DNA from 3 places in the Nisaea sediminum genome. Region 2 is predicted to be linked to each of the others. Evidence: riboswitches for the same ligand, from Rfam matches in the RefSeq annotation. Region 2 holds a riboswitch; each other region holds the start of a gene.
The links. A riboswitch is a leader RNA that binds a small molecule or an ion and turns the genes downstream of it on or off. The one in region 2 is predicted to bind cobalamin.
Positions count from the first base shown of each region.

Region 1: another riboswitch for cobalamin. It lies ahead of IG122_RS05115 (hypothetical protein); the one in region 2 lies ahead of IG122_RS02380 (CbtB domain-containing protein).
Region 3: another riboswitch for cobalamin. It lies ahead of cobW (cobalamin biosynthesis protein CobW); the one in region 2 lies ahead of IG122_RS02380 (CbtB domain-containing protein).

Region 1 is NZ_JACZCQ010000003.1:32,367-35,634, reverse strand. It holds gene IG122_RS05125 (CoA transferase) at 1-605, opposite strand, end outside; gene IG122_RS05120 (YaiI/YqxD family protein) at 709-1,146, shown strand; cobalamin riboswitch at 1,183-1,379, shown strand; gene IG122_RS05115 (hypothetical protein) at 1,413-1,670, shown strand; gene IG122_RS05110 (FAD-binding oxidoreductase) at 1,733-3,169, shown strand; gene IG122_RS05105 (carbohydrate ABC transporter permease) at 3,170-3,268, opposite strand, start outside.
Region 2 is NZ_JACZCQ010000001.1:505,228-508,495, reverse strand. It holds gene IG122_RS02390 (sarcosine oxidase subunit alpha family protein) at 1-1,047, shown strand, start outside; gene IG122_RS02385 (sarcosine oxidase subunit gamma) at 1,040-1,639, shown strand; cobalamin riboswitch at 1,676-1,895, shown strand; gene IG122_RS02380 (CbtB domain-containing protein) at 1,971-2,150, shown strand; gene IG122_RS02375 (CbtA family protein) at 2,160-2,912, shown strand; gene IG122_RS02370 (DUF1636 family protein) at 2,909-3,268, shown strand, end outside.
Region 3 is NZ_JACZCQ010000014.1:14,005-17,272, forward strand. It holds gene cobN (cobaltochelatase subunit CobN) at 1-595, opposite strand, end outside; gene cobW (cobalamin biosynthesis protein CobW) at 626-1,654, opposite strand; cobalamin riboswitch at 1,744-1,955, opposite strand; gene IG122_RS22055 (hypothetical protein) at 2,083-2,475, shown strand; gene IG122_RS22060 (class I SAM-dependent methyltransferase) at 2,529-3,119, opposite strand; gene IG122_RS22065 (2OG-Fe(II) oxygenase family protein) at 3,218-3,268, opposite strand, start outside.

The sequences.
Region 1 (3,268 bases), on a different contig from region 2:
GCGATGTCCCCGAGCGGCAGGCGGATCTCCGCCCCTTCGCCGGTCTTCTGCCGCGCGCGCTCGGCGGCGAGCAGTGCGAAGGCCGCATTGGCACCGGCGATCAGGTCCCAGGCCGGCAGCACGTGGTTCACTGGCCGCTTCTCGCCCGGCAGGCCGGGCTCGCCGGTCATCAGCGGGAAGCCGGCGCCGGCATTGGCGGTATAGTCGACGCCCTGGGTCCCGTCGGCCCAGCCCATGACCCGGAGGCTGATGATATCCTCGCGCCGCGCCTTCAGTGCCTCGTGGGAGAGGAATCCCGAAACCGGGTAGTTGGTGACGAAGAGGCCCCGGCCTTCGCCCGGCGCCGTCGCAAGGCGCAGCGCCAGCTCCCGGCCCTCCGGATTGCGGAGATCGAGCGCGACGGATTTCTTGCCCTTGTTCAGTCCCTCCCAATAAAGGCTCGCGCCGTTCGGTGCCTTCGGCCAGCGCCGGTAATCGAGCCCGCCGCCGATCGCGTCAAAGCGGATCACGGTGGCGCCCATCTGCAGCATGTTGAGGGTGCAGGAGGGGGCGGCGATGAAGGAGGCGCCCTCGACCACCGTCAGATCTTGAAGGAGCTTGTACATCCGTGTTTCTTGGGTCTGTTTCGTCAGGAATGCAATTGGCGCCGACCCTAGCACGGTTGGGGCGGCGCCAAAGAGGCCCAAACCGGAAAGAAGTCTGTCCGAAATGAAGTCTGTATATGTCGATGCCGACGCCTGTCCGGTGAAGAACGAGATCCTGGCGATTGCCGACCGCACGGAAGCGACTTTCTACATCGTCAGCAACCGGGGTTTCCGTACAGGCGACCGGGCGAACGTGAAGAACATCCTGGTCTCGGACAAGTTCGACGCGGCGGACGACTGGATCGCCGAGCGGGTGCAGCCGGGCGACATCGTCGTTACCGGCGATATTCCGCTCGCCAGGCGCGCCATCGAAGCGGGCGCCAAGGCGCTCGGCCATGGCGGGCGGGAATTCACCGAAGCGGGAATCGGCATGGCGATGGCGATGCGCGATCTGATGTCGGACCTCCGGGCCATGGGCGAGGTCTCAGGCGGCGGCCCGGCCTTCTCGAAAAGGGACCGGGAATCCTTCATCCGCGAGCTCGAGCGGATGCTGCGGGCCTGATGCTGCATCGCAGCGCTTGACAGAAGCGCGCCGAAAAACGAGCCTCGCATTGTTGGTGTCCTTCGGGACGAAAGGGAATCCGGTGCGCCTCCCAAGCGGCAAATCCGGGACTGCCCCCGCAACTGTAGCCGGCAAGATCCGACCGGGAATGCCACTGGCCTCATCAAGGCTGGGAAGGCGGTTTGGATCGAGGAGCCGGGAGTCAGGAAACCTGCCAACGCTGTGTCCCATTTTTACCCGGGCGGGGTGCACCGGAGGAGGTTTAGATGACCCGACTATCCACCCAAATTCCGGCCGACGATGCAGCCGACCGCGATCTCGCAACCCTGATCCTGACGCTTCTGAGCGTCGCGGAAGACGACCGGACGCTTTCCCGGTCCCTCTCCATGGTGCGGGCGGAGACCTCGCGGGAGGATTTCGCCGGCGGCATGCAGGAGGCGGCGCGGCGCATCGGTGTGCTCTTCGGCGCCGCACAGCGGCTGGAAGTGACAGAGAGAAGTTCCATAAACCGATTGCCGGTCTGATTGGCGCCCCGTCCGTTCGCTGCTAGCCTCCCGGCTGAATTTTTCTCAATGGGAGAGAGCGGGTGAACGATCAGACACCCCAGTCCATCGACGCGGCGCTTGCCGAGATCCGGTCCGTGCTTGGCCCGAAAGGCTGGCTCGAGGATCCGAGCGACACGCTGAAATACCGGACCGACTGGCGCGGCGCGCCGGAGGGCGAGGCGCTCGGCGTGGCCCGACCGTCCTCGACGGAGGAGACGGCGGCGATCGTGAAGGCGGCGGTCAAGGCCGGGATCTGCATCGTGCCGCAGGGTGGCAATACAGGCCTCGCCATCGGTTCCGTGCCGACCGAGAAGCGGCCGACCATCGTCGTTTCGACCGACCGGCTGACGGCAGTGCGCACTCTCGACCCGGACAATTACGCCATGGTCGCCGAGGCCGGCTGCGTGATCCAGAACATGCAGGCGGTCGCGGCCGAGGCCGGGCGGCTCTTCCCGCTCTCGCTCGCCTCCGAAGGCTCGAGCACGGTTGGCGGCACGCTCTCGACCAATGCCGGCGGCAACAACACGATCAAATACGGCAATACCCGCGAGCAGATCCTCGGCATCGAGGCGGTGCTGGCGGACGGCTCCGTCTTCGACGGGCTGGAGACGCTGCGCAAGAACAATACCGGCTACGACATGAAGCAGCTCTTCATCGGCGCCGAAGGCACGCTCGGCATCGTCACCGCCGCCGCCTTCCGCCTGATGCCGCTGCCCCGGGTGCGCGAGACAGCGATGCTCTCCGTGCCGTCCCCGCGCGAGGCGCAGAAGCTTCTGGGCTCGGCGCGCGAGCTCTCGGGGGACACCATCCTCGCCTTCGAGATCATGCCGCGCGCCTCTTTCGACATGGCGATCAAGTATATCGACGGCATTGCCGACCCGCTCACAGAGCCATCGCCCTGGTACGTGCTGATCGAGATGGGCACGCCGTCGCCGCTCGACGATCTTCGGGGCAAGCTGGAGGCGATCTTCAGCCAAGCGATGGAGCAGGGCTGGGTGACCGACGGGGTGATCGCCGAGAGCGAAAGCCAGCGCCGCGAGCTCTGGCGCATTCGCGAGGAGCAGGCCGAGGCGGGCAAGCGCGAGGGCACGCCCCGCATCGCCGGCGACGTCTCGGTCCCGGTCTCCCGCGTCGCCGATTATCTTGAGCAGTCGCAGGCGGCGATGAGTGAATGCGTGCCGGGCCTGCTCTTCAACTGCTTTGGGCATATGGGCGACGGCAATATTCATTACACCGCACGCAAGCCTGCTTCCGTCGGCGATGCCGAGTGGGAAGAGAAGAAACCCGAGCTGACCGCGCGGATGTACGAGACCGCGCTTGCGCTTGGCGGCAGTTTCTCTGCTGAACATGGCATCGGATCCGAGAAGCTTCCCTATCTGATCAAGTATGGCTCGCCCTCGAAGATCGCCCTGATGAAGGCGGTCAAGCAGGCACTCGACCCGAAGAACATGATGAATCCGGGGAAGGTCATTCCCTGATCACTTGATCCCGGCCCGCATGAAGCTCTGGACGAACTGCCTCTGGAACAGGAGGAAGGCGATCAGCAGCGGGCCGGAGGTCATCAGCGTCGCCGCGGT
Region 2 (3,268 bases):
ACCCTCGCAGTGCGGAACGCCGCCGGCATTTCCGACGTCTCAACCCTCGGCAAGATCGATATCCAGGGCACGGACGCGGCGGAATTCCTGAACCGGGTCTACATCAACGGCTGGAAGACGCTTGCCGTTGGCAAGGCGCGCTACGGCGTGATGCTGCGCGAGGACGGTATCGCACTCGACGACGGCACCACCTCGCGCATCGGCGAGAACCATTACTACATGACCACCACCACCGCGGAGGCGGGACCGGTGATGCAGCATCTGGAAGTGCTGCTCCAGGTGCACTGGCCGGATCTTGACGTGAAGGTCGCCTCTGTCACCGACGAGTGGGCAGCGATGGCGATCGCTGGGCCGAACAGCCGCGCGATCCTCTTGGAACTCTTCCCCGACATGGACTTCTCCAACGACGGCTTCCCGTTCATGGGGGTCCGCGAGGCGAGCCTCGGCGGCATTCCGGCACGCATCTTCCGCATCAGCTTCTCCGGCGAGCTGGCCTACGAGATCGCGGTTCCAGCCGACTACGGTACGGCCGCCTGGGAACGCTGCATCGAGGCCGGTGCGGACCACGGCCTGCTGCCCTACGGGATGGAGGCGCTGGGTATCCTGCGCATCGAAAAAGGGCACGTGACGGTCAGCGAGGTGGACGGTCGCCACACCGCCGCCGACCTCGGCTTCGGCGGCATGATGAGCACGAAGAAGCGCTTCGTCGGCGATGCGATGGCGGCGCGGGAACTGATGGCAGACCCGTCGCGCCCGACACTCGTCGGCCTGACACCTCTCGACGGCAAGACCAAGATCCGCGCCGGATCCGTACTGGTGGCCGATCCGAAGACGCCGCCACCGGTGCCCAAGCTCGGCCATGTCAGTTCGACGGCCTACCTCAGCCCCAATCTCGGCCGGCCGATCTCGCTCGGCATGCTGAAGAACGGACGGGAGCGCATCGGGGAGACCGTCTGGGCGGTCTTTCCGCTCCGCAACGAAGCCGTCGAGTGCCGGGTGACCTCGCCCGTGGTCTATGACGAGGAAGGAACGCGCCTCCATGGCTGATCCTGCATCCCCTCTTCGCCGCTCCGCCCTTGCCGGCCTGCTCATACCCGGCGATTTCGGCGCCGCCCCGTTCAACGGTCCCGGCATCCTCATCGCGGAACGCGGACCTCTTTCCGTTGTTCAGATCGAGGCAGGCTCCGACGATCCGATCGCTGCGGCTGGCGAGGCACTCGGCGTCGCGCCGTCGAGCGTGCCCAATGAAGCGACCGGATCAGGCCGCCCGCGCATCCTCGGAACCGGCACCGGGCGCTGGATCGTCAGCGAACCGGAAAGTCGGGACCTCGCGGCCCATCTCCGTGCCGCCCTGCCCGAAAGCGCGGCGGTGACCGGGCTCTCACACGCCCGAGTCTGTCTCCGTCTCTCCGGCCGCGATGCGCGGACATTGCTCGCCAAGGGCTGCGGAATCGACCTTCACCCCGATGCTTTCCAGCCGGGTACGAGCCGGATGACCAGTCTGTTCCACGCGTCCGTTTTGATCGATTGCCGCAGCGCGGAGCCGGTCTACGACATCTATGTTCACCGTTCCTATGCGGCGCATCTGTTCGAGATGTTGCGCGACGGCGCCCTTGAATTCGGCTGCAGGATCGCCTGAGACCGGATCATCGCTTGTTCATGCGCGAAGGGGACGATATTCTGATCTGATGTTGGCTCCGATGCTGAAAGATCGGCTGAGGATTAAAAGGGAACACGGTGCGGCGTACCCATCAGGGACCAAATCCGTGGCTGCCCCCGCAACTGTGAGCGGCGAGCGACGTCCGGAGTGAGCCACTGGTCCCACCGGGGACTGGGAAGGCAGGACGAAGCAGTGACCCGCGAGCCAGGAGACCTGCCGACGTGGCGTCCGGATGACCGGGCGTCTGAAACAGCAACATCCGGGAATGGCAGGAGTGCCCGCCCCGGACAGGCTCTTGTCGGAGGGACACATGACGACAACCACTCAGCAGACCGCCGCGATTTCCATCGGCAGCTCGAAGAAACTGATCGCCACCTTCGCCCTTCTCGGCGGACTCGGGATCGTCTTCCTGACCGGATTCGCGTCGTCGGATACGGTCCACAACGCGGCCCACGACACCCGTCACAGCATGGCATTTCCCTGCCACTAGGACCTCACCATGCTGACGAGATTTGTGAAGGCCGCACTCGCGGCCGGATTTCTTGCGGGCGCGCTTGTAGCCGGCCTGCAGGAAGTCACCACCACCCCCTTGATCCTCGAAGCGGAAAAATACGAGTCGGGTGAGATCGCAAGCGCGGGACGTTTCCTGGTCGCGCATGCGTCGGAAATCCAGAGCGATTCGTTCGTCCATCTCGCCCATGCCGGCGAGGATCACGGCAACGAAAACGCCTGGGCGCCCGAGGACGGGATCGAGCGCAGCCTCTCGACGGCGCTGGCGACGGTCGGAACCACATTCGGTTTCGCCCTGATCCTGCTCGCCGTGATGGTCCTGACCAACGCGAAGATCACCACCCGGACAGGCCTCGCCTGGGGGGCTGCGGCGTTCGCCGCGACCGGCCTTGCGCCGGCCCTGGGTCTCAGCCCCGAACTTCCGGGCTCCGCGGCGGCGGTTCTGGAGGACCGGCAGATCTGGTGGATCGGAACCGCGATCGCCACCGCGGCGGGCCTGTTCCTCGCGCTCCGCGTCTCCAGCCTGCTCGCGATCGTCGCCGGTCTTGCGCTGATCGCGCTCCCGCACGTGATCGGGGCTCCCCACGCGGACGGCTACACGAGCAACGTCCCCTCGGAACTGTCGGGGCATTTCGCCTCGGCGTCCCTGGTGGTGCACGCCGTCACCTGGGCTCTGACCGGCTGCGTTGCCGGCTTCGTCTGGGAGCGGGCCGGGGCATCTTCCGCCACCGCAGACGCGTGAGCGAGCATATCGCGACGGAGGGCGGCGAGAACCGCCCTCCCCATCCCGTCACAATCGATGTCTGCACCTCCTGCCGCGCCGCCGATGGATCGAAGCGCAATGGGCAGCTGCTGCTTGAAAGGCTCCAGGACGCCTGCGCCCGCGAACCCGGGATCGCCCTGCGTCCCGTGGAATGCATGGCGGTGTGCGACCGGCCGGTCACCTTGGCGCTGCGCGGACCCGGGCTCTGGAGCTATGTGATCGGCGATGCCGATCCGGAAACCCAGGTCGAGGAAATTATCGCGGCGGCAAGAGCCGTTGCCGCCTCTCCGCATGGCGTTCCACCGCTGAAGGAGCGGCCCCCGGTCTTCCGGCGC
Region 3 (3,268 bases), on a different contig from region 2:
AGGCGGCGAGCACTTCCTCCAGCGACGGATGGTTGCGGCCCGCGAGGTAGTATCCCGCCTTCGGCAGCGGTGCAGGCTCGCGCCAGTCGGTTTCCGTTCCGATCAGGCTCGCGGCATAGCGGACGGCCTCCGCCGCGTTGCCGATCCCGCCCTCGATCAGGTAGCGCCAGAGCCGCTGGCAGGCGGCGGTATCGAGCGTGCCGTGCCCGCTCAGGTCCGGGTCCGGCTGGTCGTCTCCGGGCAGGAAGGCGAGCGGGATCTTCTTGCGGCGGCAGAAGGCCGAGAGCTGCTCGACGCCGTAGGGCCAGTAGCCGGTGCCGCCGATCACCCGCGCGACGACGAGTTTGGCGTGCGCAACCATCTCCTCGACATAGAGATCGACGGAGAGGTTGTGGCCGAGTTGCATGAGATTGGCGAGACGCAGGCTCGGGAACGGGCCGTCATGGCCGGCCGTCACCTGCGCATAGCCCTGGGCGAGGCAGGAGAGTTCGGTGTCCGCCGCGCTCAGGATCAGGATGTCGCCCGGCGTCTGGCCGAGATCGACCGCCTCGCTGCCGTCGGTGACCGTGCCGGGTGTTGCCGCCAGAAGATGCATGGGGCCTCCGCTGAGGAGAGGCCGGGTCTGTTACCCGGCGATGGCGGCGGCGATGGCGGCGCGGTCGAGCCCGTGATGGCCGATCACGACGAGGCGGGATTCCCGCGTCTCCCCGCCCTTCCAGTCGCGGTCGAAATAGCGCTGGATGCGCGGGCCGACACCTTGGATCACCTGGCGCATCGGCTTGCCCGGGATGTCAAGGAAGCCCTTCACGCGGAGGATGTCGTGGTCGCGCACGGCGGCGACGATGCGCTCCTCCAGCGCCTCGACGTCCTCGACGGACGCGAGCGGCAGCACGAAGCTGTCGAAATCGTCATGGTCGTGCTCGTGGCCGTCGTCATGGTGCGAGGGCCGGCTGTCGAGATCGTCCTCCGCCGCGGCGCCGAGGCCGAGCAGGATTTCCGCGCCGAGCTGGCCGTGTGCGCTGGCGACGGTCTTCACGCCGCCCCGGAGATAGGGAAGGACGGTCTCCCGCACTTTCGAGAGACTGGTCTCGTCGAGCAGGTCGGTCTTGTTCAGCACCACCATGTCGGCGCACTGCAGCTGTTCCTCGAACAGCTCCTCCAGCGGACTCTCATGGTCGAGCGACTCGTCGGCCTCGCGCTGGCCCTGCACCGCGTCGTGATCGTCGGCGAAACGGCCCTCGGAGACGGCGGCGGCGTCGATCACCGCGATGACACCGTCGACGGTGGTGCGGGTGCGCACTTCCGGCCAGGCGAAGGCCTTGACCAGCGGCTTCGGCAGGGCGAGGCCGGAGGTCTCGATGATGATGTGGTCGGGCTTGTCCGGGCGGGCGAGGATCGCCTCGATGGTCGGCAGGAAATCGTCCGCGACCGTGCAGCAGATGCAGCCGTTGGCGAGCTCGATCACGTCCTCGTCGCTGCAGCCCTCGATGCCGCAGCCGGTCAGCAGCTCGCGGTCGACGCCGAGATCGCCGAATTCGTTGATGATGAAGGCGAAGCGGCGGCCGCCATTGTTCTCCACCAGGTGCCGGATCATGCTGGTCTTGCCGGCACCGAGAAATCCGGTGATGACGGTGGCGGGGATCTTCTCACTCATGTCTGCCTCCTCGGGCCTTCCAAAGGCCGGTGATGTCACGTCTCGTCACCGAACGGAAGACCGTGCCCCGGACACACCCCGGACCGAAGCGGGCGACGATGCTGACGGCAGGTCTCCTGGCTCGCCGGGTCTTCGCGCTCCATCCGCCTTCCCGGCGGCAGTTCCCTGCCTCCAGTGGCCTCCGGTCGAAGCGCTCGCCGGCTACAGTTGCGGGGGCAGCCGCGGCTTGGACCGGCCAGATTGACCGGACCTCCACGTTCCCTTTTGATCCCCGAGGGGAACCGTCTGCGGGACTCTTGTCTGATGGGGCGGCTTTCGAGTCAAGGACCGTCGGAGCCGGAATCGACTCCGGAGGACAATATCGGTTACATTGCCTGCGAAAAAATGAGTCGATTGGACCTGAACGGACGAGAATCGAAAGTCACCAGATGGCGATTGCATCAACGACTTCGGTATCCCAGCAACTGAGTGCGCTCAACCTTGTCGGAGCGGCGCAACCGGCGGCTTCCGGGGGCTCCCCGACGACCACCACCCCGCAGCCCGTATCCGCCGCCGAAAGTCCCGCCGTCGCGGCCAGTTCCGTAATCGGCAGTTCCAGTCAGCAGAGTGCGGCTGTCTCGCAGGCGCAGTCCGCGCTTCAGGCGGCCGAGCGGGTCGTCGCCCAGCGCGAGGCCGACCTGCGCGACGCGAGAAGCGCCGTGGATGCCGCTTCCGATACGGCTGATCAGAGGCGTCAGGCCCTGTTCGATGCGGAATCGGCGGAACGCGTCGCACTCGCCGAGCAGCTCGAACGCGGCTCGCTGGTCAATATTTCCGTCTGAACATCGTCAGAGGACAGGGGCGGGCCCTGAAGTGCCGGGCCGCCCGGAAATCTTCAGATAATCACCAGTGTTTCAGCGGGGGGCTTCAGCAGGGAGCGTTCTCTCGGTCTCGCGGGCTTGATCGCGGTGAGCTCCACATAAAGCTCCTTCACGATGCTGTTGCACGTTCTGACCATCATCATGACTTCGTTCTTCGTTTTCCCTTGCACAACGTGCCGCTCGATGCGGAGCTCGCACCGTGTCAAGTCCCAGTCGCCGGTATAGCCGTAGTCCATGCCGTAGTATTTCGGCTGCCCGAAATACTGAAACGTTTTCGGGAAGTACGGCCGTGTGTGCGTCGGATCGACCCATGCGTCCTCATGAAACCCGTGCGGGATGGCGATCTGAAACACGGCCCCCGGTTTGGCGACCCGATAGAGCTCCTGCATGACGTCGAGCGGTTTCTGCAAGTGCTCGAGGGTGTGATGCATCAGAAATTTCGAGAAACGGTTATCCGCGAATGGCAGCGGGTTGGAGGCCACCGCATCCAAGTCAAACGCGAGATCAACCCCGTCGCCGGCAACGATGTCCAAGTTGATCATATCATCGAGAATTTGGCTTCCGCAGCCAAGATGCAGTCCGTCTTTCTGGTCGAGGTGATTCAAGGATCCGGATCCTTCATGAAATCGGCATTGTTGACGCACGAATACGCACCTGTTTGGCCGGATGTTAGCGTCTTGATGGCGGTAAGCCGATGCCAGGCTTAACGAGTGGTGCCGATTCTTTCCAAATTGGTTACCGTTGCCGTAAGCGT